DNA from 3 places in the Paeniglutamicibacter selenitireducens genome. Region 3 is predicted to be linked to each of the others. Evidence: riboswitches for the same ligand, from Rfam matches in the RefSeq annotation. Region 3 holds a riboswitch; each other region holds the start of a gene.

Region 1 (10,478 bases), on a different contig from region 3:
GAGCCGCAGGTTCTGCAGCTTGTCGGCGAAATCTCGGCCACGGCCTTCGCCACGGATTCCATCGTGCTGTCCGCCGTCGCGGAGATCGAGGTGGCGCTCGCCGACGATTCGCTCAGCAACGCCGAACGCTTCGCGGTGTGTGAACTTGCCGCCAACCGGGCGCAAACCATCGTCCAGCCGCTGGTGCTGTCCGCCGCCACGAAGCTCTTCGACGGGCTGGGGGCATCCTCGACGGCAACCGGCTGCAACCTGGACCGGCACTGGCGCAACGCGCGCACCGTCGCCACCCACAACCCCGCGATCTACAAGGCGCGCATCGTCGGCGACTACGAGGTCAACGGGACGGCCCCCAAGCGCCTGAACGCCGTGGGCGACCTCGGCTCGAACACCTCGGCGCCCGGCCGCTAGGCCTTCCCGACCACCTGAACCTTCCCGGCAGGGTTGCCTCGGCAACCCTCGATGACCCCTATCCCGCAAAGGAATACCATGAGCACGACTCCTGCACCACGCCAGATCCGGTTCAACGCCTTTGACATGAATTGCGTGGGCCACCAGTCGCCGGGCCTGTGGCGCCACCCCGAAGACCAGTCCGCACGCTACAAGGACCTGACCTACTGGACCGAACTGGCCAAGACCCTCGAAAAGGGCAAGTTCGACGGCATCTTCATCGCCGACGTGCTCGGCACCTACGACGTTTTCGGCGGCACCAACGAAGTCCCGCTGCGCACGGCCGCGCAGGTCCCGGTCAACGACCCGTTCATGTTCGTCTCCGCCATGGCCGCCGTCACCGAGAACCTCGGCTTCGGCGTCACAGCCGGCACCGCCTACGAACACCCGTACCCGTTCGCCCGCCGCCTGGCCACCCTCGACCACCTGACCCAGGGACGCATCGGCTGGAACGTCGTCACCGGCTACCTGCCCTCCGCGGCACGGAACATGGGCCAGGAGGACCAGCTGGAACACGACGAGCGCTACAACCACGCCGACGAGTACCTGGAAGTCATCTACAAGCTGCTTGAGGGCTCGTGGGAGGAAGACGCGGTGGTCCGCGACGCCGCGCGCGGCGTGTTCACCGACCCGTCCAAGGTCCACGAGATCAACCACGAGGGCAAGTACTTCAAGGTCCCGGGCATCGCCATCACCGAGCCCAGCCCGCAGCGCACCCCCGTGATCTTCCAGGCCGGAGCCTCCCCACGCGGCCTGAAGTTCGCCTCCGAGAACGCCGAGGCAGTGTTCGTCACCGCCCCGACCAAGGAACTGCTCAAGGCCACGGTGTCCAGGATCCGCGACGAGGTCGAGGCCGCAGGCCGCGACCGCTACGACGTGCGCATCTACACCATGCAGACCATCATCACCGGCCCGGACAGCGCCGCGGCGCAGGCCAAGTTCGAGGACTACAAGTCCTACGCGGACATCGACGGGGCGCTCGCGCTGATCTCGGGCTGGATGGGCATCGACCTCTCCACCTACGCCCCGGACGACGTCATCGGCGACAACGTGAAGTCCAACGCGATCCAGTCGTCCGTGGCGACGTTCCAGAAGGCCAGCGGCGACGAGGGCAACCCGTGGACCATCCGCCAGCTCGCCGAGTGGGTCGGGGTCGGCGGTTTCGGCCCGATCACCGTCGGCTCCCCGTCCGAGGTCGCGGACCAGCTCATCGAATGGGTGGAGGAGACCGACGTCGACGGCTTCAACCTGGCCTACGCGATCACCCCGGGCACCTTCGAGGACATCGTGGAATACATCGTCCCCGAGCTGCAGGCCCGCGGCGCCTACCCGACCGAGTACGCCGGCGGCACACTGCGCAACAAGCTCTTCGGCAGGGGCGACCGCGTCCGGGACACGCACCGCGCCGCGAACTACCGCTTCGCGAACGCCGAATCCAGGTAGCGGCGCACGGCAAACCGGGTCCGGGCGGCGCGCCTGGGCTCCCCGCCCGGACCCGGTTCAGGCCACCAGCGTGACCACCAAGTTGATGGTTGTTGCCAGGATCCCGGTACCGAATACGAAGGACAGCAGGCTGTGCCGCAACACCGCCGAGCGCATCCGGCGGCTGGTGATGTTGGTGTCCGCCACCTGGTAGGTCATCCCGACGCTGAAGGCCATGTAGGCGATGTCCGTGTACTGCGGCGGCTGTTCCTGGTTGAACGAGATCCCTCCCGGGTCCCCCTCGTAGTAGATCTCCGCGTAGCGCAGCGTGAAGAGCGTGTGCACCAGCAGCCAGGACATTGCGGTGCAGGCCATGGCGAGCAATGCGAGCAGGAACTTGGCGCTGTCGGCGGCGTCCCTGCCGCCGGCCATGACCAGCACCACCGCTGCCAGCGAACCCAGCGCCGCCAACAGGATCAGCAGGTCCGAGGTGCGGTGACCGGGGTCCTCGGCCTGCGCGTGGTGCGCTGTCCTCGCGGCATCCATCGGCGCGATGTACAGCCACACGGAGAGGTTGTACACGAGCGCTGCCGCGGTCCAGCCCACGGCCGGCGCATAGGCCCACTGGCCCAGGAGCCCCGTGAGCAGGACTCCGGCGGCGCCGCCGGCTGCCATGGACAGCAGCCGGAACCGGCGGTGCCTGGTGCGTTGAGAACCTGTGGCTACCATGAAGCGATCATGCCACGGACTACGCCCGCCGGACTGCCGGGGCGCGCATTTTCCCCATGACGCAGCCATGACGCAAGCCGCCCGCGAGAGCGGTCGACACAATCGGACTTGTGACGGATTGTGTCGTGAATGCGTGCCCAAAGGCGGCCCATTGCGTCCATTTGTTTCACGGCGGGGCCTTGCGCCTTGGTTTCATCGAAGATCCTGCAGCAGACTTGAATTGTCCGAACGCGACATATTCCGCGACGGGCACACCATCCAGAGCGGCTGAGAGACCTGGCTCGTTGACGCCGCAGCAACCACCTCCACACGGGGGCCGGTGCTACCGCCAGGACCGATGGAGATAGCCAAACTCTGCGCGGTCCACACACTCCCCGTTTAACCACGGCCCGGTGTGCACTGCGCCGTGTCCCGGCATTCCTCGGGTCTACCGAGAGGACAACACGATGCGAAACACCACCCCGCCGGCCCGCCTGCGCCGCTCGGCCGCCCTGGCCACGAAGCTGTTCACCGTCCTGGGCGCCGCAACCCTGGCCCTGAGCGCCTGCGGTTCGGGAACCCCGGCTCCCGGTGCCGCAACGTCCCAGGACACCGCGGCAGCCGGCCCCGTCCAGGGTGGAACCTTCGTCTACGCCGAAGTCACCCCGATCAACAACTGGCAGACGCAGGCAGCCCGCTTCTACGAGAAGTCCAACATCCTGAACAGCGTGCTGGACCGGCTGACCTACTTCGATGCGAAGACGGGCAAGATCGTCGGCTGGATCGCCTCCGACTTCAAGGCCAACGACAAGCAGACCGAGTTCACCTTCACCATCCGCGACGGCGTGACGTTCTCGGACGGAAGCGCCCTCGACGCCGAGGCCGTGAAGGTGAACCTCGACGCCCTGGGGCTGGGCATCAAGGGTGCGCAGATTGCTCCAAACGTCGACTTCTCCGCCTACAAGTCCGCAGAGGTCATTGGAAAGAACCAGGTGAAGGTCACGCTGAAGGCCCCCGACGCGAACTTCCTGCGCGCCACCTCGTCCGTGACCTCCGGCCTGGTGTCCACGGCCACCCTCAAGCTCGACAACGCCGGGCAGTCCGCGATCGCCTCGATCGTCGGATCCGGCCCGTTCGTCTTCGAATCCGAGAAGACCGACGAGGAAGTCACCTTCGCCAAGCGCGCCGACTACAAGTGGGCCCCGGAGACCGCGGCCAACCAGGGCGCCGCCTACCTGGACAAGCTCGTCGTGAAGTACCTGCCGGAGGTCGCCCACCGTGCCGGCGCCGTGCAGACCGGCCAGGTCGACCTCGTGCGCGGCCTGCAGCCCGTTGACGAGCAGGCCCTGCAGGCAAGCGGCGACCTGGTGCTGCCCGCCCAGGGTGTCGACCTGACCACCAACATGGCGGCGGTCCGCATCGCCAGCGGCAAGCTCGCCGACCCCAAGGTGCGCCAGGCGCTGCAGGTTGGCATCGACCGCCAAAGCATCAAGGACACTGTCCTTTCCGACAGCTACGTGATCGCCGATTCGGTGTTGAACCACGCCGCCCCGGGCTTCATCGACCTCTCGGCCGACCTGGCCTACAACCCGGAAAAGTCCAAGACGCTCTTGGAGGAAGCCGGATGGAAGGCCGGTGCCGACGGCATCCGCGAGAAGGACGGGCAGAAGCTCGAGGTCACCATCACCAGCTCCAACAACTCCGTCGTCATCAAGCCGGCATTCGAGCTGATTGAGCAGCAGTGGCGCGAACTCGGCGTCAAGCTCGTCAACCGCGCCGCCGACAACACCTTCCTGGCCACCGCGATGATCGACCCGAACATCGAGTTCTTCGGCACCCGCCAGTTCGCCTACGGGGGACTGGGACCGGTCTTCGGCCCGGCAAACAACACCCAGACGCTCAACGCCGACCCGGAACTCAACGAGCTCTTCGCCAAGGAACGCGCGGCAACCAGCGAGAAGGAACACCTGGAACTCATCGCCGAGGAACAGCGCCAGCTGGTCACCGAGAAGGCGCTGTCGCTGGTGCTCTGGGACGAGGTGCAGGTCTACGGCGGCAACTCCGCGGCGCACGTCGAATTCACCTCCGGGACCGCACCGATCTTCCAGGGCGCCTGGAAGTCCGGGAAGTAGCGCACCATGGCCGCATATATCGCCCGCCGACTGGGACAGGCACTGTTGGTCATCTGGCTCGCCTACACGCTGGTCTTCCTGGCCGTGCAGCTGCTGCCCAACGACCCGGTGACGATCTTCCTGTCCGCGGACTCTGCGGCCACGCCGGAAACCATTGCCGCCATGAAGGCGCAGTACGGGTACGACCAGCCGCTGGCCGTGCAGTACCTGAGCCAGCTGGCCGGCCTGTTCCGCGGCGACTTCGGCTATTCGCTGGCCTCGGGCCAGCCGGTGGCCGAGCGGATCGGGGCCGTGGCCGGGTCGACCCTGGCGCTGGCCTCCAGCGCCTTCGTGGCTGCGGCGGCCCTTGCCGTTCTCCTGGTCGCCTCCGCCACGCTGGCCCGCCGGGCGTGGTCCAGGCGGCTGCTGGTCAACCTTCCCCCGTTGTTCGCGGCGGTGCCGGTCTTCTGGCTCGGGTTGGTCCTGTTGCAGCTGCTCTCGATCCGGCTGGGCGTGATGTCACTGTTCCCGGACGGGTCGTTCGCCTCCCTGGCCGTTCCGGTGCTGGTCCTGGCGGTCCACGTGTCCGCGCCGATCGCCCAGGTGCTGCTCAAGAGCACGGACAACGTCTACGCGCAGCCGTTCGTCGACGTGTTGCGGGCCAAGGGGGCCTCGCGGTCGTGGATCTTCTTCCGGCACGCCCTGAAGAACGCAGCGGCCCCGGCGATGGCCATCAGCGGCATCACGGTGGGCACCCTGCTGGCCGGATCCGTGATCACCGAAACGGTCTTCGCCCGCTCCGGCCTGGGCCAGGTGGTCCTGCAGGCCGTGACAGCGCAGGACGTGGCGCTCGTGCAGGGACTCGTGCTGCTCACGGCCACGGCGTTCGTCGTCGTGAACCTGATCGTTGACCTGCTCCACCCGCTGCTGGATCCGCGGATCCTCAAGTCCGGAATCCACGGGGCGCCACGCGCCCTCGCGGCCTAACCCCGAAAGGAGCGACGAGCATGAGCCTCGCCATCGACGAATCGCTGCCCGGAGCATCCGCCGGGACACCCGCACCCGAGCCGGCGCCGCGGGGGCCCGAAGCGGCATCCGCGCCGGCCGGGAAGCGCGGCGCGCTGCGTTCCGCGGGATTCTGGCTGACCGTGGCACCGCTGGTCGTGGTCCTCGGATGGGCATTGTTCCCCGCCCTGTTCAGCGGGTTCGACCCCATCACCGGCGTGCCTGCAGACAAGCTGCAGGCCCCGGGCGCCGCGCACTGGTTCGGCACCGACCACCTGGGTCGGGACGTCTTTGCCCGGGTGGTCCACGGAACCAGCCAGACGCTGCTGACCGCGGGGCTGGCGGTCCTGATCGGCCTTGTCGCGGGCACGGGACTGGGACTGCTTGCCGCGACGGCCGGACGCGCCGCCGACGTGCTCACCATGCGCCTTGTCGACGTGCTGCTGGCTGTCCCGGGGTTCCTGGTGTCCCTGATCATCGTCACGGCCTTCGAGCCGGGCCCCGTGTCCCTGGGCATCGGCGTGGGCATCGCCTCCATCGCCTCCTTCGCGCGTGTTGTCCGCACCGAGGTGCTGCGGGTCCGCAGCCTCGACTACGTCGAGGCCGCGTTCATGAACGGCGGCACCTACTGGTCGGTCGTGTTCCGGCACATCCTGCCCAACGCGTGCGGACCGGTGCTGGCGCTGCTGGCCGTCGACCTCGGTGCCGCCATCCTGGCGATCTCGGGGCTCGGCTTCCTCGGCTTCGGCGCCCCGCCGCCCACCCCGGAATGGGGCCTGCTGATCGCCGAGGGCCGCCAGTACCTGGCCTCGGCGTGGTGGCTGACCACCTTGCCGGGCCTTGTCATCGTGGTGGTGGTCCTCCTGCTGGCCGGCCTGGGCCGCCAGCTGCACAAGATCTTCCGATTCTAGAAAGGCGGCACCATGAGCACCGCAGAACCAGCTGCCACCTTGCTGGACATCCGTGACCTCAGCGTCCACTACGGCACCGGCGCACACGCCGTCGCCGCCGGGGACCGCCTGAACCTCCGCCTCAGGGCCGGCGAGATCGTCGCCCTGGTCGGGGAATCGGGCTCCGGGAAGTCGACGCTCTCCAAGGCGGTCATCGGCCTGCTCCCGGAAACCGCGACAGTCACCGCGGGCAGCATTGCCCTGGCCGGAGAGAACCTGTTGGAGCTTTCGCCGAAGCAGCTGGAAAGCATCCGCGGCCGACGCATCGGCATGATCCCGCAGGACCCGGGGGCCTCGCTGGACCCGGTGAAGACCATCGGATCGCAGGTGGCCGAGGTGTTCAGGCTGCACCCGCAGGGCCGCAAACGCTCCCGGGCGGAGTTGCGCGCCGAATCCGTCCGCCTGCTCGGCATGGTGGGCATCGACAGGCCCGAGCAGCGGCTCGGCCAGTACCCGCACGAACTCTCCGGCGGACTGAAGCAGCGCGTGCTGATCGCCATCGCCTTCGCCCAGAACCCGGAGCTGCTGATCGCCGACGAGCCGACCTCGGCCCTTGACGTGACAGTCCAGCAGACGGTGCTCGAGGTGTTCACGTCCCTGGCGCGCGAACACGGCACCGCGGTGATCTTTGTGACCCACGACCTGGCAGTGGCCACCGACATTGCCGACAGGATCGTCGTCATGCAGCAGGGACGGATCCGTGAGGACCGGCCGGTGCGCGAGATCCTCACGGCGCCGGAACACGAATACACCAGCCTGCTGCTGGCGGAGGCCTCGCCCGGCGCGCACGCGGCACCGGTTCCGGAAGCCGGCGGCGATGCCGGCGCAGTCCCCGCCATCGAGGTGTCGGGCCTGCGCAAGACCTTCGGCCACGGCAGCAGCGAACATGCCGCGGTGGACGGGGTCTCGTTCTCCGTGCGGCCGGGAACCACCTTCGCCCTGGTGGGCGAGTCCGGGTCCGGCAAGTCCACTACCGCGCGCATGGTCATGCGCTTGCTTGACCCCAGCGCGGGAACCGTGAAGATCCACGGCCGCGACGTCACGGGCCTGCGCGGTGCCGGCAAGCGGGATCTTTGGCGCGGTCTGCAAATGGTTTACCAGAACCCGGACTCGGCACTTGACCCAAGGCATTCGGTCGAGCGGATCATCTCGGAGCCGCTGAACAACTACGGGTACGGTTCCAAGGCGGAGCGCGGCGCCCGGGTGGCCGAGCTCCTGGAATCGGTCAACCTCCCGGCGCGGATGGCGGGTCTCGGCGCCAGGGAACTATCGGGCGGTCAGCGCCAGCGCGTGGCCATTGCCAGGGCCCTGGCGCTCGGTGCCAAGACCCTCGTCCTGGACGAGGCGCTTTCCGCATTGGACGTGCTGACCCAGGCACAGATCATCGACCTGCTGGCAGAGCTGCAGGCCAACCAAGGGCTGTCCTACCTTTTCATCTCGCACGACCTGCACGTGGTCGAGCGTATCTCCCACGACGTGGGCGTCATGCGCCGCGGCCGCCTGGTCGAGGTCGGCGACACCGCCCGCGTCTTCGGCAACCCGCAGAGCGAATACACGCGCCTCCTCCTGGAGTCGAACCCCGGGCACCTGCTCAGGGAACTGGCGCACACCTGAGAACCACCACCCACACAGTCCCGGACACCAGCAGCAGCAAAGGAAGAACATTGAGCACCACACCATTGCGCGAACGCACCGCAGAATCGCGCTACGCGGAACTGTCGGCCCGGTTTGCCCCGGTCTTCGAACGGATCGCCCAGGGCGCCGTCGAACGCGAAAACAACCACGTCCTTCCCTTCGAGCCCGTCGCCTGGCTCAAGGAATCCGGCTTCACCACCCTGCGCGTCCCCGCGGCGCACGGAGGCGACCCGGTCAGCCACGAGCACCTCTTCCGCCTGGTCATGGAGCTTTCGGCGGCCGACTCCAACGTCGGGCACCTGCTGCGCTCGCACTTCTCCTTCGTCGAGACCATCGCCCTGCAGCCCGAGGAATTCCAGCTCCGCTGGTTCCCGCGCGTACTCGCCGGGGAGATCTTCGGCAACGCCGCAACGGAGAAGGGCGGGAACGCGCTGGGGACGACCAACACCAAGCTGCGCCAGGAAGCGGGCCAGTGGCTGCTCAACGGCGAAAAGTACTACACCACCGGTTCGATCTTCGCGGACTGGGTCGTCGTCATGGCCAGCACCGAGGGCGTGGAGGGCCGCCAGTACGCGATTGTGAGGGCAGACGACGAGCGCGTGCGGATCATCGACGACTGGGACGGGTTCGGCCAGCCGCTGACCGGCACAGGGACCGCGGTCTTCGAGGACGTCGTGGTCCCGCACGGGGACATCATCCAGCGCAAGGTCTCCTCCACGCTTGAGCCCGCCTTCTTCCAGCTGGCCCTGCTCAGCGTCCTGGCCGGCATCGGGCGCTCGGCCTTGGCGGACGCCGCCACCCTGGTGCGCAACCGCACCCGGACCTTCAACACCGGGTCGGGGGAACTGTTCCGCAACGACCCGCTCATCCAGGAGCAGGTCGGACGGATCGCCGCAGCGGTGTACGCCGCGGACTCGATCGTCACCGCCGCCGCGCGCGACCTCGACGCCGCCGTCGACCCCTCGCTCGGGCTCGATCCGGCGGCCGCCTTCGTCCGCGCCGAACTGGCCGTGCAGCAGGCCCACGTGGCGGTGCCGAAACTGGTGCTCGATGCCACGAGCGAGCTCTTCGACGTCACGGGCGCCTCCTCCGTTTCCCGCGGCAAGTCGCTGGACCGCCACTGGCGCAACGCCCGCACCGTGGCCACCCACAACCCGGTGGTCTTCAAGGCACGGTCCGTGGGCGACTACTACATCAACGGCACGATCCCCACGGGCCTTCACTCGATCGGCGAGGCCACCGATGCACGGACGGAGAAGAAGTAGATTGGGTACCTTCGACGCGCGCCCGCGCCTGCTGCTCAGCGCCTTCCTGATGAACACCTCGAGCCACATCCTCGGCGGCCAGTGGCGCCACCCCGAGGCGCAGCAGCACCGCTTCAACGAGCTGCAGCTCTGGATCGACCTCGCCCGCCAGCTCGAGGACGCGAAGTTCGACAACCTCTTCTTCGCCGACGTCGTGGGTCTCTACGGCGACCACGAAGGCGGCTGGGCCTCCATGGTCCGCAAGGGCATGCAGGTCCCTTCCCACGACCCGATGGTGCTGCTCTCGGCCCTGGCCGCCACCACCAGGGACATCGGGCTGGCCATGACCAGCTCCGTGGTGCAGGCGCAGCCGTTCCAGTTCGCGCGCCAGCTCTCCACCCTTGACCATATTTCCAACGGCCGGGTGGCCTGGAACATCGTCACCAGCGTGCTGGAGAACTCGCACAGGAATTTCGGTGCCGCCGGGCTGACCGCCCACGATGACCGATACGACTGGGCCGACGAGTACGTTGAGGCGACCTACAAGCTGTGGGAGGGATCGTGGGACGACGATGCCTTGTTGGCAGACAAGGCCTCGGGAATCTACACGGATCCGGCCAAGGTCCACAAGATCCACCACCAAGGCAACCGGTACTCCATCGAAGGGCCGCACCTGGCGCTGCCGAGCCCGCAGCGCACGCCGTTCCTCTTCCAGGCCGGTTCCTCCGCACGCGGACGCCAGTTCGCCGCCGAGCACGCCGAGGCGACCTTCCTGTTTGCGCCGCATCCCGAGTACGTTGCCAAGCAGGTGGGCAAGATCCGCGAGCTGGAGGCCGCCGCGGGACGCGCGGTGGGGGACGTCAAGGTGTTCGCCGGGCTGTCGTTCGTCGTCGGAAGCACCGAAGAGGAGGCGAAACGCAAGGAAGCCGAGTACGACGAGTACCTGGACCTGCATG
Region 2 (9,379 bases), on a different contig from region 3:
GCGGCTACCAGCTGGCCGCCGGTGCTGCGCTGCCGCCGCTGGTGCTCGACGACGAGGAAGCTGTGGCCCTGGTCATCGGTCTGCAGTCGACAATCCACGGTGGCGAGGACTCGCTGGCCGACGCGGGGCTGCGCGCCCTGTCCAAGGTGGTTCCGGTCCTTCCGGAACGTCTGCGGCAGCGGGCGCAGGCGCTGACCGCCAGCACCGTGCCGCTGGACTCGCGGCATTCCGCACCGGATCCGGTGGATCCGCAGGTGCTGGTGGTGTTCGCCCAGGGATGCCGCGACCGCGAGCGCGTGGCCTTCGAGTACCGCGATGCCCGGGGTGCCGCCAGTTCGCGTCGGGTGGAGCCCGCCAAGCTGGTCAACGTGGGCAACCGCTACTACCTGGTGGCCTACGACCTGGACCGCGCCGATTGGCGCAGCTTCCGGGTGGACCGGGCCGAGAACGCCCGGCCCCGGGCGCTGCGCTTCGCGCCGCGGGAGATCCCCGGCGGAGACGCGGCGCAGTTCGTCCGCACCGGGCTGCACGGTTCCGGGCAGCAACAGGCCAGCGCCCGGGTGCACGCCGGCGCCGAAGAGCTCACCTCGCGCATCGGCAGGTGGTTTGAGATCCAGCCGTTTGACGGGCACAGCTGCGTGGTGCGCACCGACGGCACCGATCTGCGCTGGGCGGCGTTCGGGCTGGCGCTGAGCGGGGCGGAGGTCAGCGACGTGAAACCTGAGGAACTGCGCGAGCTGCTCTCGTCGTGGTCCTCAAAGCTGGCACCGGGTGGTGGGCCGCCGGCGGGGGAGCGGGATCAGGCCGGGCTAGGCTTGGGGCATGAATGAAACACTGGTTCTGGTCCGCCACGGCGAGACTGACTGGAACGCCGAGGGGCGCCTCCAGGGGCAGACCGATATCCCGCTGAACGACGCCGGCCACGAACAGGCCCGGGCTGCGGGCCTGGAACTGGCCGGATCCCCCTGGGACGTGCTGGTGTCCTCGACGCTGGGCCGGGCCGTGGAAACCGCGCGGCACATTGGCAGGGCCGTCGACCTGGGGCCGGGCGAGGAAATCGACGGGCTGTGCGAGCGCCACTACGGAAACGCCGAAGGCAGGGTCGTCCGGGACCTGCCGCGGGAGGAGATCGACGTGCTGCTGCGCTCGGCCGAACCCGAGGACGCCGTGGCGGGGCGCGGGATCGCGGCGCTCAACGACCTGCTGCTGCGGCACGAGGGCAAGAACATCATTGCCGTCGCCCACGGGACGCTGATCCGGCTGGTCCTCGATGCGCTGGGCCCAGGACGGCGCACGCCGCTGCTGCGCAACGGGCAGGTCGTCGAGGTCGACGTCGCGGCCCTGCGGCGCCACCTGGCGGCCGCCGGGCGCTAGCGCGCACGCGGTTCCGGGCGGCACGATGGTTCGGTGAGCGAAAACTTCTTCGGGAAGCCCGGGTTCTACGACCGCCGGGCCAGGGCCTACGACGCGATGCTGGGTTCCCCCGCCTACAACAGGATCTGCTGGGGAACGCACCCGGAGCAGTACGCGGCCTTTGCCGCGCGGGCGATCGGCTCGGCCGGGGGCCCGCTGCTCGAGGTGGCTGCCGGGACGGCGCGGGCCACGGCGCTGCTGCACGTTGCGGGGCGCCGGCCCACGACGCTGGTGGACCTGAGTGCGCCGATGCTGGGGCTGGCCCGCGAGTCGATCCGGCGGGCCGCCGGCGGCGAGGTGCCGGGGCGGATCACCCTTGAATGCCGGGACATGCTGGCCCCGGTGGACGGGCGGCGCTACGAAACCATCCTGGGCCTTGGCCTGCTGCACCTCGTCCCGGACCTGGCACCGCTGTTCGCCGGGCTGGGTGCGCAGCTGGGGGAGCGCGGGTCGCTGCACCTGGCCTCGCTGGTGCGCGGCCCGGCCCGCTCCAACGCCTACCTGAAAGTGCTGAAATCCCACGGGGACATCGCAGCGATCCGCACGGCCGGCCAACTGCGCGAGGCAGCGCTTGCCGCGGGGATCGGCGAGGTCACTGTGGACCGCGAGGGCGCCATGGCCTACCTGGTGGTGTCGCGGTAGGGGCGTCAGCCGGAAAGGGCGGACCCCTGTTAACGGCGCATGCGGCCGCCCCCGAAGGGGACGGCCGCATGCAGCTTCAGGCGGTGGCTACTTCTTGAGCTCGAAGCGGTCGGCATCCATGAGCTTGGCCCAGGCTGCGGCGAAGTCCTTCACGAACTTCTCCTTGGCGTCGTCCGAGGCGTATACCTCGGCCAGCGCGCGCAGCTCGGAGTTCGAGCCGAAGACCAGGTCCACGCGGCTGCCGTTCCAGCGGCCGTCGGTGGTGGAGTAGGTCTTTTCCTCGGCGTCCGGGGTCCATTCCAGGCCCAGTTCCATGAGGTTCGCGAAGAAGTCGTTGGTCAGCGCGCCCGGGGTGTCGGTGAAGACGCCCAGGTTCGACCCGTCCCAGTTGTTGCCCAGCACGCGCAGGCCGCCGAGCAGCACCGTCATCTCCGGGGCGGAGAGGCCCAGCAGGTTGGCGCGGTCCAGCAGCAGGTACTCGCTCGGGATGTCCAGGAAGCCCGAGTCGTAGTTGCGGAAGGCGTCGGCAACCGGCTCAAGCCATGCGAACTGGTCGACGTCGGTCTGCTCCTGGGTGGCATCCACGCGGCCCGGGGTGAACGGCACGGTGATGTCCTGGCCGGCGGCCAGGGCAGCCTGCTCCACGCCCACGTTGCCCGCAAGGACCACGACGTCGGCGAAGGAGGCCTTCACGGCCGAGGTGGCGTTGAACCCGTCAACGATTTCCTCGAGCTTGGCGATGACCGGCTTGAGCTGCTCCGGCTGGTTGACCTTCCACGAAACCTGCGGTTCCAGGCGGATGCGGCCGCCGTTGACGCCGCCGCGCTTGTCCGAGGAGCGGAAGGACGCTGCGGCCTTCCATGCGGTGGAGACCAGCTGCTGGACGCTCAGGCCCGATTCGGCGATGAGGTTCTTCAGCGCCGCGGTTTCCGCCTCGCCCAGGGTCTGGGCCGGGGCTGCCGGCAGCGGATCCTGCCAGATGAGGTCCTCGGCCGGGACCTCGGTGCCGAGGTAGCGGGCCTTCGGGCCCATGTCGCGGTGGGTCAGCTTGAACCACGCGCGGGCGTAGGCGTCGGCGAACTTTTCCGGGTTGTTCTTGAAGTCCAGCGAGATCGCGCCGTAGGCCGGGTCGAAGCGCAGGGCCAGGTCGCTGGTGAGCATGCGCGGTTCGCGGGTCTCTTCCGGGTTGTGTGCCATCGGGACAAGGCCCGCGCCGGCACCGTTGACCGGGCGCCACTGCTGGGCGCCGGCCGCGGAGTGGAACAGTTCCCACTCGTAGGCGAAGAGGATGTGGAAGAACTCGTTGTCCCAGCGGGTCGGGTGGTAGGTCCAGGTGACCTCCAGGCCGGAGCCGATGGTGTCATCGCCGTGGCCGGTTCCGTAGCCGGACTTCCAGCCCAGGCCCTGCATTTCCAGCGGGGCGGCTTCCGGCTCGGCACCCTTGTGCAGCTCTTCGCTGGCACCGTGGGTCTTGCCGAAGGTGTGGCCGCCGGCGATCAGGGCGACGGTTTCCTCGTCGTTCATGCCCATGCGGCGGAAGGTTTCGCGGATGTCCACGGCCGAGGCCAGCGGATCGGCGACGCCCTCCGGGCCTTCCGGGTTCACGTAGATCAGGCCCATCTGGACGGCTGCCAGCGGTGCTTCCAGGTTGCGGGCGCCGGTGTAGCGTTCGCTTTCCAGCCACACCTTTTCCGGGCCCCAGTAGACGTCGTCGTCTGCTTCCCAGACATCCGGGCGGCCGCCGGCGAAGCCGAAGGTCTTGAAGCCCATGGTCTCCATGGCGACGTTGCCGGCGAGGATCATGAGGTCGGCCCAGGAGATGGACTGGCCGTACTTCTTCTTGACCGGCCACAGCAGGCGGCGGGCCTTGTCAAGGTTGACGTTGTCCGGCCAGGAGTTCAGCGGGGCGAAGCGCTGCTGGCCGGCGCCGCCGCCGCCGCGGCCGTCGTGGCTGCGGTAGGTGCCGGCCGAGTGCCAGGCCATGCGGATGAAGAACGGGCCGTAGTGGCCGAAGTCGGCGGGCCACCAGTCGTAGGACTTGGTCATGGTCTCGGCGAGGTCGGCCTTCACGGCCTCCAGGTCCAGGGCCTCGAAGGCCTTGGTGTAGTCGAAGTCCTCATCCAGCGGGTTGGAAACCGCGGTGTTCTTGGCCAGGATCTTCAGGTTCAGCTTGCTTGGCCACCACTCGGTGTTCGCGCTGCCGCTGGTGGGGTGGGTGCGGCCACCGTGCATTACGGGGCATTTGCCTGTCGAGGTCTCGGACATGGCTTCCTTTCAAGAGTGGGTTGGGTGCTTCTTGGTTTGGTGAAATCGGGGAGGGGCGTTGCGGGGCGCCGGGGTCAGGATTCCGCGGATCGGCAGGCGGTGCACAGGCCCCAGTAGATGACCTCCGCCTCGTCGATGGTGAATCCGTGGTCGTTCGAGGCATGCAGGCACGGCGAGCTGCCGACCGAGCAGTCGACATCCAGCACCGTGCCGCAGGAGCGGCAGACCAGGTGGTGGTGGTTGTCTCCCACGCGGGTTTCGTAGCGCGCGTTGTGCCCGTGGGGCTGGATCTTGCGCAGGACGCCAAGGCGGGTCAGCACCTTCAGGGAGTCGTACACCGCCTGGTGGGACACCGCGGGGTGCTCGGAGCGCACCGCCGCAAGGATGGCGTCGGTGTCGGCGTGCGGGTTGGCGGTGACAGCGGTGAGCACGGCGAGGCGCGGGAGCGTGACGCGCATCGACGCGTCGCGCAGCAGCTGTTCGAGCTCCACCGGGTTTGTCATGCTAAAAGTCTGCCCGCTTATCTTGAACTAGTCAAGATAGCCTCGGAAATGTTGCGGGATCCCGAGGGGCGCCCGTGAATACGCAGGTCAGGCCGGGGAACGCGAAGACCCGCCCGGCGCGGGCGGCAAGCGCCGCCGCGCCGGACGGGCCCCTGGGCATGCCCCCGGTTCCGCCCCGGCCTAAGCCTGGCCCGCGCAGATCTCCTTGATTTGCGCGATGCACGGCTCGTTCTGCAGGCTGGTGGTGTCCCCGAGCGTGCTTCCCTCGAAGAGCTGGGTCAGCAGCCGCCGCATGATCTTGCCCGAGCGGGTCTTGGGCACGTCCGGCACGAAGACGATGTCGCGCGGCTTGGCGATCGGACCGATCTGCCTCGCGACGTGGTGGCGCAGCTCGGCCAGCAGCGAGTGCTGCCGGGCCTGCGCCTCGTAGGGAAGGGAGGTCCCGATGAGGCTCTTGTCGAAGGGCACCACGAAGGCGGTTGCCGCATGCCCGGTCTTCGCGTCGACGGTGGGGCACACCCCGGCCTCCACGACGGCCGGGTGCGTGACAAGCGCGGACTCGATCTCGATGGTGGAGAGACGGTGCCCGGAAATGTTTATCACGTCGTCGGTGCGCCCGAGGATCCAGATGTCCCCGTCGTCGTCGAAGCGCGCGCCGTCACCGGCCAGGAACCAGCCCCGCTGCGCGTACTTTTCCCAGTAGGAGGTGTAGTAGCGCTCCGGGTTGCCCCACACGGTGCGGGCCATGGCCGGGCCGGTGCGGGTCAGCACGATGTTGCCCTGCACGTTCGGTGCCACGGCGGCGCCCTGCTCGTCGACGATGTCCACGGCGACCCCGGGCAGCGCCCGGGTGCCGCAGCCGGGCTTGAACGCGGCGTCGTCCTGCCGCGGGGAGAGGATCGTGGCGCCGGTTTCCGACTGCCACCAGGTGTCCACCATCGGGATGCCGGCGGGGGTGTCGCGGCCGACCTGGGCGCGCAGCCAGCGCCAGGCCTCCGGGTTCACGGCCTCGCCGACGGTTCCGGCCAGCCGGATGGAGGAGAGGTCGTGCGTCGCCGGGATCCCGTCCGGGAACCAGCCCATCAGCGAGCGCACCAGGGTGGGCGCCGTGTAGTAGCTGGTGACCCCGTAGCGTTCGATGATCTCGAAGTGCCGCCCCGGGTGCGGGGCATTGGGGACGCCCTCATAGATCACCTGGGTGACGCCGTTGGACAGCGGGCCGTAGATCTCGTAGGTGTGCGCGGTGACCCAGGCCAGGTCCGCGGTGCACCAGTGGACGTCGTTCGCGCGCTGCGCCGGGTCCGGGTGGGAGAAGAGGAACTCGTGGCTCCACGAGGCCTGCGTCAGGTAGCCGCCCGTGGTGTGGACCAGCCCCTTGGGCTGCCCCGTGGTGCCGGAGGTGTACATGATGAACAGCGGGGTTTCCGCGTCGAACGCCTCGGGGGTGTGCTCGGTGCTGGCGGTGTCGACCGTCTCGTGCCACCACAGGTCCCGGCCCTCCGTCCAGGGGATCTCGCTGCCGGTGCGGCGCAGCACCAGCACGTGTTCGATGCTGTTCTCCCCGGCCACCGCGGCGTCGGCGTTCTTCTTCACGGGCACGGCTGTGCCGCGGCGGAACTGCCCGTCCGTTGTGACAAGGAGCTTCGCGCCGGTGTCCTCCACCCGGAAGCGCAGCGCCTCGGCGGAGAAGCCTCCGAAGACCAGGGAGTGCACCGCCCCGATGCGCGCGCAGGCCAGGGTGATGACGACGGTCTCCACGAGGACGGGCAGGTAGATGACCACGCGGTCGCCCGTGCCGATGCCGAGCGCGAGAAGCGCGTTGGCGGCCCGGGAGACCCGGTCCTGCAGGTCCTTGTAGGTGACGGTGGTGCGGTCCCCGGGCTCGCCCTCGAAGTGCAGCGCCACCTTCTCCCCGCGCCCGGCCTCCACGTGGCGGTCCACGCAGTTGTAGGCGGCATTGAGTTTTCCGCCCTCGAACCAGCGCAGCTCGGGTCCGCGGCGCGCGGCCGGGTCCACGCCGGTGCTGCGGTGGACGGTGTGCCAGTCCGCGGCCCAGTCCAGGCGCCGGGCCGCGGCATCCCAGAAGGCCAGGCGTTCGTCCTCGTTCCACGGGTCTTCGGCGGGCAGGGTGGTCGCGGCGGGGGAAAGTGTTGCAGACATGTGGTTCTCCATCGGTCCTGGCGGTGGCACCGGCCTCGGCGAGGTGGTTGCTGCGGCGTCGTGGAGCCAGGTCTCTCGGCCGCTCTGGATGGGTGGTTGGTGCGGTGCCTCAGGCCCAGCGGTTGATGGCCTTGCGCTCGGCCAGCCCCAGCAGGGCGTCGGTGGTCTTGCCCAGCACCGCCAGCAGGATGATGGCAAGGACCAGGCGGTCGATCCGGCCGTTGTTCTGCGAATCCAGCAGCAGGAAGCCCAGCCCCATGGATGAGGCGATGAGTTCGGCGGCCACCAGGAACAGCCACGACTGGGCCAGGGCCAACCGCAGGCCGGAGAAGATCGCCGGGACCACTGCGGGCAGCTGCACGGTGGCCAGCAGCCTGGTTCCCTTGAGCCCGAAGGCCCGTGCCGCCTCGATCAGGTTCCTGTCCACGTGGCGCAAGGCCAGGTAGACGGTGGTGAAGACGGGGAAGAACGCGCCGATGACGATCAGTGTCACCTTGGAGTCCTCGCCGATCTTCATCCACAGGATCAGCAGCGGCACCCACGCGAGCGAGGGCACGGCTCGGATGGCCCCGATGAACGGCCCGAGCAGGGCGTCGGCGAGGTCGGACAGCCCGACGAGCGCGCCGACCGCCAGGCCCAGCAGGGAGCCGATGGCGAAGCCGACCAGCACGCGCTGGGTGGATATCGCCACGTGCTGTGCGAGCGTCCCGCCGTCGAGCAGTTCAAGGGCCGCTTCGAGCACCGACCCGGGGGTCGGCAGCTGGGAGGTGCTGACCCAGCCAAGCGTCGTGGACGCCTGCCAGAGCCCAAGCAGGACCACCGGGAGAAGGGATCCCAGGAAGATGCGCCCCGCACGGGTCGCCAGCAACGGGTTGCGCGGCCGCCCGGAGGCCCGGGCGACTGCGGGTGAAAGGTCGGAAGGGGCTGGCATTACGGCGTCTTGACCTTCGTGGCGTCCGCCTTCCGGGCGAAGCTGTCATCCACGAGCGAGCCGAGCGCGGTGTCGACGTCGGACTGGGCCTTGACGTCGTGTGATTCCACGAAGATGGGGCCGACCTTGGCGAGGACCTTGGTGAAGGCTTCCCCCGGCACGGCATCCACGCCGAGGTTCGAGCGCTCGGTGATCACCTTGGTGGCGACCGCGGCATCCAGGCCGGCGACTCCCGCGAGGATCTCCGCGGTTTCCTTCTGGTTCGCAGCGGCCCATTCGCGGGCCTTTTCGTAGGAGTCGACGACGGTCTGGGCGACCTCGGGCGACTTCTCGAGGAAGGACTCGGTGGCGTTCAGCGCGCCGTAGGTGTTGAAATCGAGGTTGCGGTAGATCAGCTTCGCGCCGTTCTGCTCGGCCCCGGCCATGATGGGATCCAGTCCGCTCCAGGCGTCAACGGAAGCGTTTTCCAGTGCGGTGCGGCCGTCGGCGTGCTGCAGGTTCTGGACCGTGACGTCCGAGGACTTCAGGCCGTTGGCCTCGAGGGACTGCAGCAGGAAGAAGTACGGGTCGGTGCCCTTGGTGGCTGCGACCTGCTTGCCCTTGAGGTCCGCCACGGAGGATATGGGTGAATCCTTGGCAACGACCAGGGCCGCCCACTCCGGCTGCGAGTACAGGGCGATGGTCTTGATGGGCGAGCCGTTGGATCGGGCCAGGAGCGCCGCCGAACCGGCGGTCGAACCCACATCGACGGCGCCGGCGCGGAGTGCCTCGTTGGCCTTGTTGGAACCTGCGGACTGCACCCAGTTGACGGTGATGCCCTGCTCCTTCAACGAGGCCTCAAGCCAGCCCTTTTCCTTGAGGACGAGGCTCAGCGGGTTGTATGTCGCAAAGTCGATGTTCAGGGTCTTGGCCTCGGCGGCGCTCGCGCCGCCGGAACCCTCGCCGGCGCAGCCGGTCAGGAGCGCCGCTGCGGTTGCGAAGACGGTTGCGGTCAGGACGAATCGGCGTGAAACGGGAGTTTTTGGCATTGGAAAGTTCCTTAAACGGGTGGAAAAGGGCGAACGTGAATGGCCGTCCGTGCGGACGGCGGGAAAGACGGGGCCTTGGCGGGCTAGTGGCGGTGGGGGTCGACGCCCAGCGAGGCCAGCAGGGAGCTGCGCATTCGGGTGACGTCGTCGTTGTTCCGGCCGCGCGGACGTGCGCCGGGAACCTCGAGGAGCTGGGTGACGGTTGCCGCATCGTCGCCCGGTTCCCGCCCCAGCACGACGATGCGGTCCGCGAGCTGCAGGGCCTCGTCGACGTCGTGGGTGACCAGGAGCACCGTGGTGGGGTAGGCCTTGTGGATGTCCAGCAGGAGGTCCTGCATCTTCAGCCGGGTGAGCGCGTCGAGTGCGCCGAAGGGCTCGTCCAGCAGCAGGACACCGGGCCGGCGGGCCAGGGCCCGGGCCAGCGACGCGCGCTGGGC
Region 3 (10,478 bases):
GGGCCGCGCGGGTCGTTCCGCAACAGACCATGTCGAAGATTGTTGTTGCGCTGGAACGGAACCCGCGGGCCAGCAATGTGGAGTTGTCACAAGCCCTCGGCATGAGCCCGCAGCGAGTTGGTGACGCAATCGCGACGATGCGTCAGCAAGGCAGCTTGGACTTGCGGGTGGACATTGCCCAGCCGTACTCCAATTGGCCGACGGTGCTGTGGTACTTCATCCAGGCGCCAAGTTCGTCCATCGGCGCTGCCCAGCAGACGTTGTCCGGCATGCCCGAGGTGCAGTTCGCCTGCGTGTCCACGGGGCAGTGGAATTTGATCGTGGCGATGAGCGCCCGCAGTGTGGCCGACGCGCCGCGCCTGGAGGCCGAACTCGAAAAGCGGCTGCCGAACGCCACGATCATGGACCGTTCCATGGTCATCCGTGTCTTCAAGCACCTGGGGCGCCTCCTGGACGGGACAGGTCGAGCCACCGGGGAATTCGTCAGCCTGGCTGAAGGGCGACACGTCGAAGCCGAAGTGCAGTAGCCCGGACACGCCAAAACGGTTCCCGTTCGTTGAAACGGGAACCTCGTGCGTGCTGGGCCATGGGACAAGCAGCGCCACGAATACACTGGCGCCGGACTCCGTTCGGTGCGGAGTCTGCAGCCGCCGGTGCGGGTGGTGTTCCGCCATGGGCCAGGGCGAACGCGGTGTTGCCGCCGACGAACCCGGTGTTACGGCCAGACGGTACGCGGAAAGGGCCATGCCGGTAGCTGGTGTCCAGGGTGGCCACGCGTCCATCGCGCGTGCCCGCGAGTTCTGAGGCCGTCTGTGGTGCAGGCGGTGCGCCATTGTTCGCGCGGCAACAGGACAATGCGGATCGGGGTCTGGCTGGCCCCCCCGGTGCAGGAACGCGGCCCAGGGATTCATCCTGCATGTCGGAGACTCCGCCGGGTAGTCGCTCGCTGGCCCGGACTTGGTGGACGGTCGCAAGGGGTTGCTCCCGGAACCGTCGGCGAGTACTTGGCATCAAACCGTGAACCCGGCCGGCGCCGGTATCCGGGAAGACCCTGCCGCAGTCGGCGGCGGAGGGGCGACACGCGCATTTATGCGAGCCCAGGGTCTATACATCGGATGTCTGTCGTGTAAAACTGTCATGCGAGGCGGCCGGACTTGGGGATGTCTCGAATTCAGGAGCTAAACAACCGATCAATGAAGCATTGGAGATTGTCCATGGTCTACGCATCACCCAGCCGACGCCAGATACTCAAGATGGGCGGGTTGCTGGCGCTGACCCCACTCGTGACCCAAGTCATCGCGCAGTCGGCCAACGCCTCCACGGCCGCTGTCCTGCCTCCCGCAGTGGGGCTCCTGAAGCACCCGGCGCTTTCCCGGCACACCCTCTGGTACCAGCGGCCCGCCACGGACTGGCAGTCGGGCGCACTGCCCATCGGAAACGGCCGTTTGGGTGCGATGTTCTTTGGCGATCCGGACCGCGAACGCATCCAGTTCAACGAACAGAGCCTGTGGGGCGGGCTGAACGACTACGACAACGCCCTCGCGGGCCAGCCGGACGGCGCGTTCGACACGAGTGTGACGGGGTTCGGCTCCTACCGGAACTTCGGGGACGTGGTGGTGACCTTTGCCGAACAGGCAACCGTAACCTCCCCCGGGGGGCCGTACAACACCTCCGGCTCCGAGACCGTAGCCTCCACGATCGACGGGAACAGCGCCACGAAGTGGTGCATCGACGGGCCGCCCTCCAAGGTGCAATGGGAGGTCAAGCTGCCAAGCCCGGTAAGCGTTGCCCGCTACACGCTCACCAGCGCCAACGACGTGCCCGCCCGCGACCCCCGCACCTGGACCCTGTCCGGCTCGAATGACGGCGAGACCTGGACGGTCGTCGACACGCAGGCGTTGGCGGGTCCGTTCGAATCCCGCCGCCAGGCCAAGGACTTCGAGGTAGCCCACCCGGGGGCGTTCGGCCGGTACCGGTTCGACTTCACCACCGTCCCGGGTGTCAGCCACTTCCAGGTTTCCGAGATCGCGCTCGCCGGCGTCTCCTTCGGCAGCGGAGCCAAGCTGTTCGTTTCCTCGCCCACCGGGCAAGCCGACGGCGAAGGCCCCGGATCCGACATCCTGCGCACGCTCGACGGAGCGGCGTCGACAGCGTGGGTGGTTGCCCGGCCCGGCGCTGACGTCATCTGGCAGGCGGAACTGGCCCAGGCGGTGACGCTCAACGAGTACTCACTGACCTCCGCGGCAGACAGCCCCTCGGCGGATCCGCGGGAGTGGACGCTGGAAGGTTCCTCGGACGGCCGGACCTGGGCCGTGCTTGACACGCAGTCGCCCGGCACCCCTTTTGCCTCGCGCGGCCTGGAGAGGTCGTTCACTATCGCCGGCGGGCGGAGCTTCAGCACCTACCGTCTCACGCTGCGCGGCAGGCCCGGCGCGGACCGGCTCCAGCTTGCCGGGGTCTCGCTCTCGGGGCCGGCGTTCAATTCGCGCAGGTCCTCGGCAGTGGCGGAGTACAGGCGTGCCCTGGATCCCGATGTCGGCATCCACGTGACCCAGTTCGGCACCAGCGGAGACCGCGTGCAGCGCGAGGCATTCGCCAGCAGGGACTCCGACGTCTTGGTCCTGCGCTACGAGACGGACCGGCCGCTGGGACTCAATGCGGGCATTGCCATGGACTCGGCACAGAGCGGGGCCCCGACTTCCGCTGATGCCGGTGCCCGTTCGCTCTCCTTCTCCGGGGAAATGGCCAACCGGCTCAAGTTCGCCGCAACCCTTTCCGTCACCGAAACCGACGGTACGGTCAGCGCCGCCGGTGGCTCGTTGAGGGTCGCGGGTGCCCGCAGCCTGACGATGGTCCTGGATGCACGTACCAACTACAAGCTCGACGCCAAGGCGGGTTGGCGCGGTGCCGATCCGGCCGCCACCGTGGCCCGCGGCATCGCCAGGGCCTCCGCCCGCCGCTACCAGGACCTGCGTGCGGCCCACCGGGCGGACATCGAAAGCATCATGGGGCGAGTCGACGTCGACTGGGGGGCCTCCGAGCCCGCGGTATCCGGCGTTGCCACGAACATCCGCCTCGGTGCCTACTCCGCGGGCCAGGACGACCCGAGCCTGGAACAGACGATGTTCGCCTTCGGCCGCTACCTGCTGCTGAGCTCCTCGCGGCCCGGCGGCCTCCCGGCAAACCTGCAGGGCCTGTGGAACGACAGCAACTCCCCGGCATGGGCCTCGGACTACCACACGAACATCAACGTGCAGATGAACTACTGGGGTGCCGAGACAGCCAACCTCAGCGAGAGCCACGAGCCGCTCATCGACTTCGTCCGGCAGGTTGCCGTGCCAAGCCGCGTCGCGACCCGCAACGCGTTCGGGAAGGACACGCGCGGCTGGACCGCCCGCACCAGCCAGAGCATCTTCGGCGGCAACTCCTGGGAGTGGAACACCGTGGCCAGTGCCTGGTACGGCCAGCACATCTACGAGCACTGGGCCTTCAGCCAGGACCGGGCCTACCTGCGCGACACCGCGCTGCCGATGCTCAAGGAAATCTGCGAGTTCTGGGAGGACCGGCTTGTCGAGGACGCAAACGGCAAGCTGGTGGCCCCGGACGGGTGGTCGCCGGAGCACGGCCCGCGCGAGGACGGCGTCATGTACGACCAACAGATCATCTGGGACCTTTTCCAGAACTACCTGGACTGCGAAGCCGCCATGGGGTTCGATTCGGTGTTCCGCGACAGGGTGGCCGCCATGCAAGGGCGCCTTGCGCCAAACAAGATCGGAAGCTGGGGCCAGCTGCAGGAATGGCAGACGGACAGGGACGACCCCCGGAACATCCACCGCCACACCTCGCACCTGTTCGCGGTGTATCCGGGCCGCCAGATCACCCTGGACGGCACCCCGGAATTGGCCGCGGCCGCCCTGGTGTCGCTGAAGGCCCGCTGCGGCGAGGTCGCGGGCGTGCCGTTCACCGAGGCATCGGTCTCCGGCGACAGCCGCAGGTCGTGGACCTGGCCGTGGCGCGTGGCGCTCTTCGCCCGACTGGGGGAGGCCGACCACGCCCGCCTGATGCTGCGCGGCCTGCTGCGCTTCAACACCCTGTCGAACCTGTTCTGCAACCACCCGCCCTTCCAGATGGACGGGAACTTCGGCATCACCGGGGCGGTGGCGGAAATGCTCATCCAAAGCCATGGGGAGAAGATCCACGTGTTGCCCGCCGTGCCATCGGCCTGGCCGGAGGGCTCATTCACCGGCCTGCGGGCCCGCGGAGGCTACGAGGTCAACGCAACATGGAAGGACGGCTTGGTCACCGAGGTGTCGGTGATCGGCGACAGGGCCCCGAACCAGGGCACCATCACGATGTTGATCAACGGGAAGGACTGCAAGGTCAAGCCCACCAAGCGGGGCCACAAGCCCAAGCCGTTCCGCCCGTAGCTCCGGCGCCCCGGCGCCCCGGGGGCCCGGTGCACCCTGCCGTTGCGGCGGGGAGCGCCGGGCATTGCGGTCAGGCGATGACCGCGGCGCCCTTCCACAGGCGCCGGGTGGCCAGTGCCGCGCCGGCGCCGAGTGCCTCGAGCTTGGCCATGGCGATCTGCGGATGCACGCGGCCGCCCAGGCCGCAGTCGGTGGATGCGATGACGTTCTCGCGGCCCACGAGGTTCGCGAATCGCTCGATGCGGTCCGCGACAAGTTCCGGGTGCTCGACCACGTTCGTGGCATGCGAGAGGACGCCCGGGACCAGGATCTTGCCTTCGGGCAGCGCACGGTCCTCCCAGATGCGCCATTCGTGCTCGTGGCGCACATTGCCCGCCTCGAAGGAGACCATGCCGGCGTTGATGCGCAGCACCGGGTCGAGGATGTCGGCGAACGGGATGTCGGTGGTGTGCGGACCATGCCAGGAACCCCAGCACACGTGCAGCCGGATCCGTTCGGCGGGGAGTCCGCGCAGCGCATGGTTGGTTGCCTCCACGCGCAGCTCCAGGAACTTCAGGTAGTCCTCGAGGCTCGGCTCGGGGTTGACCTGGTCCCAGGACTCGGCCAGCGACGGGTCGTCGATCTGGAGGGTGAGCCCGGCGTCGAGGATCGCCTTGTATTCCTCGCGCATCGCATCCGCGGCGGCGAAGAGGTATTCCTCGTCGTTCGTGTAGTAGTCGTTGGCCAGCCGCGCGCAGGACGCGGGGGAGAGCGCCGCGAGGAAGCCCTCGTCGGTGCCGGTCGCGGCCATGGCGGTCTTCAGGTTCTTGATATCCGATGCCACGAGATCGTGCCCCGTGTAGGTCAGCGGCCCGACGACCTTCGGCTGCGTTGTCGCCTTGCGGTGGGCCAGGATGCCCGAGGTCGGGTCCGCATAGGCCTCGGCGAAGGCCTGGCGGTCGCGGCGGTCCGGGAACGAGGTGAGCACGACGTTGCCGGGGCTTGAGCGCTTGACAGCGGTCTCGGCCCAGCGGTCGACGGTGGTTTCCTCGAGGCCGCCGAGGCGGGCGAAGGAATAGTTCCACCAGGCCCCGTAGTCCACGGCGGAGGACATGGTGTGCCCGAACTCGCCGTCGTTGGGGATGTCGATGCCCAGCTCGCGCTGCTTGGCGACGATGCCGGTCACCGAGGCTTCGAGGAGCTCGTGGAACTCGGCGGTGATCCCGTCACGTTCCTTGGCCGCGTTGGCTGCCAGAAGCTCGTCGGTTCGGGGCAATGAACCTGCGTGGGTGGTGCGGATGTGGCTGGTGCCAAAGGACATGGGCGGTTGCCTACTTTCCATCGAACCTGGCAGTAGCACCGTTACCGTTTCAGAGGCCTCTTCGGCGGGGTCGGTTGCTGCGGCTTCATCGATCCAGGTCTCTCGGCCGCTCCGGATGGTTACGTACTAATACCTATCATGGAACTGTTTGTTGCGGTTCGTCGGTGCCTCTGTGTGACGCCGGCGCGACAGCGGTTCCCGGGCCCGCATAATGGACTCCTGGGAACCTGGGTTCCCTTGCTTGCCGGACCATTTTCCAGGAGTACATGTGAGCACGCTCTTTTCGGAGAGTTTCCTTGACCGGCCCCGGCGGGAGCTTGCCCCGGGCGCCGTGTGGGTTCCCGATTGGCTCGGCCCGGCGGAACAACGCTGGCTCGTGGACAGGTTCCGCGAGTGGGGGCACGGGCCCGTGCCGCCGCGCGCGGCCAAGATCGGTGCCGGGGAGATGTCGGTCCGGACAGTGTGCCTGGGCTGGCACTGGCAGCCATACTCCTATTCACGCAGGGCAACCGACGTCAACGGAAACAGGGTGCTGGATTTCCCGGACTGGATGGTCAGGCTGGGCAGGAAAGCGATCCATGAGGCAACCGGGGATGCGGGGGTGGCGGCGAACTACACGCCGGACACCGCACTGGTGAACTACTACTCCGACGATTCCAGGATGGGGATGCACCAGGACCGGGATGAGCAATCGACCCAGCCGGTGGTCTCGATTTCCATCGGAGACACCTGCCTGTTCCGGTTCGGAAACACCGCCAACCGTAGCAAGCCCTACGAGGACATCGCCTTGGCGTCCGGTGACCTCTTCGTGTTCGGGGGTCCGGCGCGGTTGGCATACCACGGAGTGACAAGAATCCTGCCCGGCACCGCGCCCGCCGACTGCGGGCTGGCGTCGGGACGAATCAACATCACCCTGCGGGTTACAGGGCTGGTGGGCTAGGTTTAGGACCCCGGGAGATTCACTGTGGCACGCACTGCCAGGTGGTCGCTGTCGCCCGCTGGGACGGTGCTGTTGGAGGTGACCTCGAGGCCGCGCTGCAGCACATGGTCCAAGCGCATGAAACCGAACGGTTCGCGTGGCCAGGTGAAACCGAACATGCCGCGGTCCTGGTTCGGTTCATCCAGGGTTTCCGTCAGCGCGGCGAAGGACCTGTCGGTCGAGGTGGCGTTGAAGTCGCCGACGGCCATGACCGCGGGGCTCTTGTCGGCGCGCAGGATTGCCGCCAGCTGGGACAGCATTTCGTCGCGGTTGCCATGGTCGTTCTGCCTCGCGGAAGCGGCGTGGACCACGTACAACTTGATGCTGCCCGACTCCGTCTCAACCTGGGTGCTCAGGGCGCGCTTCCACCCGAGTCCCAGGTCAAGCGGCTGCGAGCGGGTGAGCGGGTACTTGCTCCACACTCCCACCGTGCCCACCACAAAGTGGTGCGGGTAGCTCGAATGCAGGGCCGCCGTGACGTCCTCGCCGCTGCCGGCATCGAGTTCCTGCAACGCGATGACATCGCTGCCCTCGCTGGCCAGGACGCGCGCCGATTCAACGGCGGCGCCCGTTCCCGCCTTGATGTTCTGGCTGCTGACCGTGAGTGCGCCGGCCTTTTCCGCAGGCGCCGTCCAGGCCAAGGGGACGATGGACGGGCCGAACGCGACGAGCCAGGCCAGGGCCGGGACCAGTACGAAAGCCAGCGCGCTCCTGCTCCTGGAAACGAGGGCCACCAGCAGCAGGACGGGCACCGCCAGTCCGAACCACGGGGCGGCGTTGTCCACCAGCAGGGCCAGTCCGAAGACATCGGGGACCCGGCGGTAGAAGACAATCAACAGGGTGCCGAGCAGTGCCCCGAGAAGCACCAAGGCACGCAACCGGCGCTGCCAGCGAAGCAGGCGTTGCGGCCGGCGTTGCCGGGGCTGGGTGGAAATGGTTTGAAGAGACATCGTTATCTAGGGTCGCATATCGAACTGGTACATCCATGGGATAAATCTGTGAGCGGACCGGGTGCCGGGATGCCGCACCGGTGCAACCCTCGACTGGCCACCGGCAAAGTGCCATTCTGTGGTGAGGCGTACCCGCTGCCACCATGGCCCCGGCCTCGAGGAGTCCGGCAGGGCCGGTGGCCCACGACGTAGGAGATGGTAGCTGTGCCGGGAGTCGACGACAGGAAAACCGCGGAAGCCGATGATGCGGGAATCGTGGTGATCGGCGGGGGATTGGCTGCCGCGCACTGCGTCCACGAACTCCGCGAGGGAGGGTACGGCAAACCCATCACCGTCATCGCCGACGAGGACGCCGTTCCTTACGAGCGGCCACCGCTTTCCAAGGAATTCCTGCAGGGGAAGAAATCGCCGCCCGAGTTCCAGCCGTTCCCCGCTGACTGGTACGACGGGGCGTCCGTCAAGCTTCGCCTGGGCGTTCGGGCGACCGCCATAGATACCTCGAACAAGGTGGTGGACCTCTCCGACTCGACATCGATCGGCTACGAAAACCTTGTCATTGCCACGGGATGCCGCTCACGGCTGGGCGGTCGCACCTCGAACATGCCCGGCTGGGACCTGCCCGGAGTCCACACCTTGCGCTCCCTCTCAGATGCACAGGCCCTGAAGGAGGAATTGGTCAACGACAAGCGGCTGGTGGTCATCGGTGCGGGATGGATCGGCATGGAGGTGGCGGCATCGGCGAGGGTGGCGGGCATGCGCGTCACCGTGTTGACCCCGGACGAGGTGCCGCTCGCCGCCGCCATGGGCACGGAATTCGGGTCGCATGTGGCCAGGCTGCATATCAGGAACGGTGTCCATTGCCGCTTCGGAACAACGGTTGACGGGATCTCACTCGACCGGGAATCCGGGCTGAAGGTCATGACGTCCACCGGTGAGGTTGCCGCAGACACGGTGCTGCTGGCCATCGGTGCCGTGCCGAACAACGAACTGGCTGTGGCGGCCGGGCTGGACGTCGGAACCGGGGTGGTCGTTGACGCCCGGCTGCGCAGCAGCGATCCGAACATCCTGGCGGCCGGAGACATCGCGGAGGCCTTCAACACCACGCTGGGTCGTTCCCTGCGGGTCGAGCATTGGGACAACGCCATCCGCCAGGGGAAGCTGGCCGCGGCAACCATCCTGGGGCGGGAGGAATCCTACGACTGGCTCCCGTACTTCTTCACCGACCAATTCGACCTCGGCATGGAATACGTCGGCGACCGGGCAGCGGACGACGACGTGGTGCTTCGCGGGGATCCCGGCAGCGGCGAGTTCATCGTTTTCTGGATGCGCAAGGGGACCGTCTCCGCGGCCATGAACGTGAACGTCTGGGACGTGAACGACCACTTGCGAAACCTCATTGGCAGGAGCATTCCCGCAGACCGGCTCGCGGACACCGAAGTGGACCTGCTGTCGTTGTAGGCCGCGGAATCCTGCCGCAGGACGCATCCTGCGGCAGACGCGGTGGATCCGGGTGCCTGGATTCCTGGGCCGTGCCGCGGGCCCCGAATCGTGCAGTGGCGGGGACCCGCTGAAGAGGCAACCGAGCCGCGCCCTTCCCAAATCCCCGGGTTCGCAACAGTGCCATGCCATACTGTTTCATAGTCGGCGGGGGGCCGGCTCCGGCATGGCCGTTCAGGAATGGAAGTGGACTCAATTCTACGGAAACGCACGCAGGCCAAGGCCTGCATCGGGACACGGGGCACCGAGGGCACTTCGATGCCGGCACCGGTCAAACATGCGATCCCGAACGTGCGGACCATCCCGCAGGGCGCGGTTTTCACTGCGGAGCATCCGCGGCCATCCAGCACCGGCGCACCGATCAATCGATCGGCACGCCTCCACAATCTGAGCTAAACGCTCACTCGCGGGTTCGTGGATATTCCCCAGTCCACGAACCAACATGCCGGATGTTCAATGCGTGCCCCAACACGCGAACGCCTGGTGCATGGCCGTCGAGGATCCTGTTTCCCCAACCGGGATCGGACGGCTTGGCAACGGGAGGTGGGTTTCGTTTCACGTAAACGAAACCCACCTCCCGATTGTCTTTGCTGTGGTGGGGATTCTCACGTGGGGCATCGCGGGCATGGATCCTGCCCTTAGGCTGTTACACGTGTCGAACCGCAGACCCGGCACCACCCGAACCAGCTGAACCTTGAAAAGGCACCCGTGACTCCTGACGCCAGCGCACATGGCAAGACCCCGGCCATCCACTCCACGCAGCTCACCGGCAAGGCACTGTTCCTTGCCGTGGTGGCCTTGGCGATGGGTGGCTTCGGCATCGGCACCACGGAATTCACCATCATGGGGTTGATGCAGGAAGGCGCCGCGGATCTCGGGGTATCGAACCCGCAGATGGGTTTGTTGATTTCCGCCTACGCCCTCGGCGTCGTTGTCGGAGCGCCGGTACTCACGGCACTCGGGGCCAAGGTTGCCCGCAAGACGATGGTCCTGTGGCTGATGGCCTTCTTCACGATTGCCAACCTCAGCTCGCTCCTGGCGCCCAACTACGAATCCATGCTCGTCTCGAGATTCCTGGCGGGCCTTCCCCACGGCGCCTACTTCGGCATTGCTGCGATCCTTGCCGGGACGCTGGTGCCCGCTTCCATGCGCGGCCGGGCCATCGCCTGGGTCATGATGGGACTTGCCGTTGCCAACGTGCTCGGCGTCCCGTTCGTGACCTTCCTGGGGCAGAGCTACGGCTGGCGCTGGATGTTCGGGATCGTCGGGATCGTCGGCGCACTGACCTGGATTTCCATCCGACTGTTCGTTCCCTACGCACCGGC

What was found. A riboswitch is a leader RNA that binds a small molecule or an ion and turns the genes downstream of it on or off. The one in region 3 is predicted to bind S-adenosylmethionine.
Region 1: it holds a riboswitch for S-adenosylmethionine, as region 3 does, so the genes downstream of both, ACSYDW_RS00095 (ABC transporter substrate-binding protein) here and ACSYDW_RS04270 (cobalamin-independent methionine synthase II family protein) in region 3, are expected to answer to the same signal.
Region 2: it holds a riboswitch for S-adenosylmethionine, as region 3 does, so the genes downstream of both, acs (acetate--CoA ligase) here and ACSYDW_RS04270 (cobalamin-independent methionine synthase II family protein) in region 3, are expected to answer to the same signal.

What each region holds. Positions count from the first base shown of each region.
Region 1 covers NZ_JBPULF010000001.1:16,949-27,426, forward strand. The annotation lists gene ACSYDW_RS00080 (acyl-CoA dehydrogenase family protein) at 1-408, shown strand, start outside; gene ACSYDW_RS00085 (LLM class flavin-dependent oxidoreductase) at 487-1,890, shown strand; gene ACSYDW_RS00090 (DUF1345 domain-containing protein) at 1,948-2,598, opposite strand; SAM riboswitch class I at 2,850-2,942, shown strand; gene ACSYDW_RS00095 (ABC transporter substrate-binding protein) at 3,045-4,709, shown strand; gene ACSYDW_RS00100 (ABC transporter permease) at 4,716-5,675, shown strand; gene ACSYDW_RS00105 (ABC transporter permease) at 5,696-6,604, shown strand; gene ACSYDW_RS00110 (dipeptide ABC transporter ATP-binding protein) at 6,617-8,257, shown strand; gene ACSYDW_RS00115 (acyl-CoA dehydrogenase family protein) at 8,308-9,543, shown strand; gene ACSYDW_RS00120 (NtaA/DmoA family FMN-dependent monooxygenase) at 9,545-10,478, shown strand, end outside.
Region 2 covers NZ_JBPULF010000001.1:3,301-12,679, forward strand. The annotation lists gene ACSYDW_RS00020 (helix-turn-helix transcriptional regulator) at 1-830, shown strand, start outside; gene ACSYDW_RS00025 (histidine phosphatase family protein) at 823-1,374, shown strand; gene ACSYDW_RS00030 (class I SAM-dependent methyltransferase) at 1,408-2,055, shown strand; gene katG (catalase/peroxidase HPI) at 2,143-4,320, opposite strand; gene ACSYDW_RS00040 (Fur family transcriptional regulator) at 4,395-4,823, opposite strand; gene acs (acetate--CoA ligase) at 5,004-6,983, opposite strand; SAM riboswitch class I at 6,989-7,078, opposite strand; gene ACSYDW_RS00050 (ABC transporter permease) at 7,093-7,914, opposite strand; gene ACSYDW_RS00055 (aliphatic sulfonate ABC transporter substrate-binding protein) at 7,914-8,942, opposite strand; gene ACSYDW_RS00060 (ABC transporter ATP-binding protein) at 9,026-9,379, opposite strand, start outside.
Region 3 covers NZ_JBPULF010000002.1:176,923-187,400, reverse strand. The annotation lists gene ACSYDW_RS04280 (Lrp/AsnC family transcriptional regulator) at 1-527, shown strand, start outside; gene ACSYDW_RS04275 (glycosyl hydrolase family 95 catalytic domain-containing protein) at 1,215-4,427, shown strand; gene ACSYDW_RS04270 (cobalamin-independent methionine synthase II family protein) at 4,498-5,727, opposite strand; SAM riboswitch class I at 5,742-5,849, opposite strand; gene ACSYDW_RS04265 (alpha-ketoglutarate-dependent dioxygenase AlkB family protein) at 5,996-6,667, shown strand; gene ACSYDW_RS04260 (endonuclease/exonuclease/phosphatase family protein) at 6,670-7,656, opposite strand; gene ACSYDW_RS04255 (NAD(P)/FAD-dependent oxidoreductase) at 7,861-9,114, shown strand; gene ACSYDW_RS04250 (MFS transporter) at 9,958-10,478, shown strand, end outside.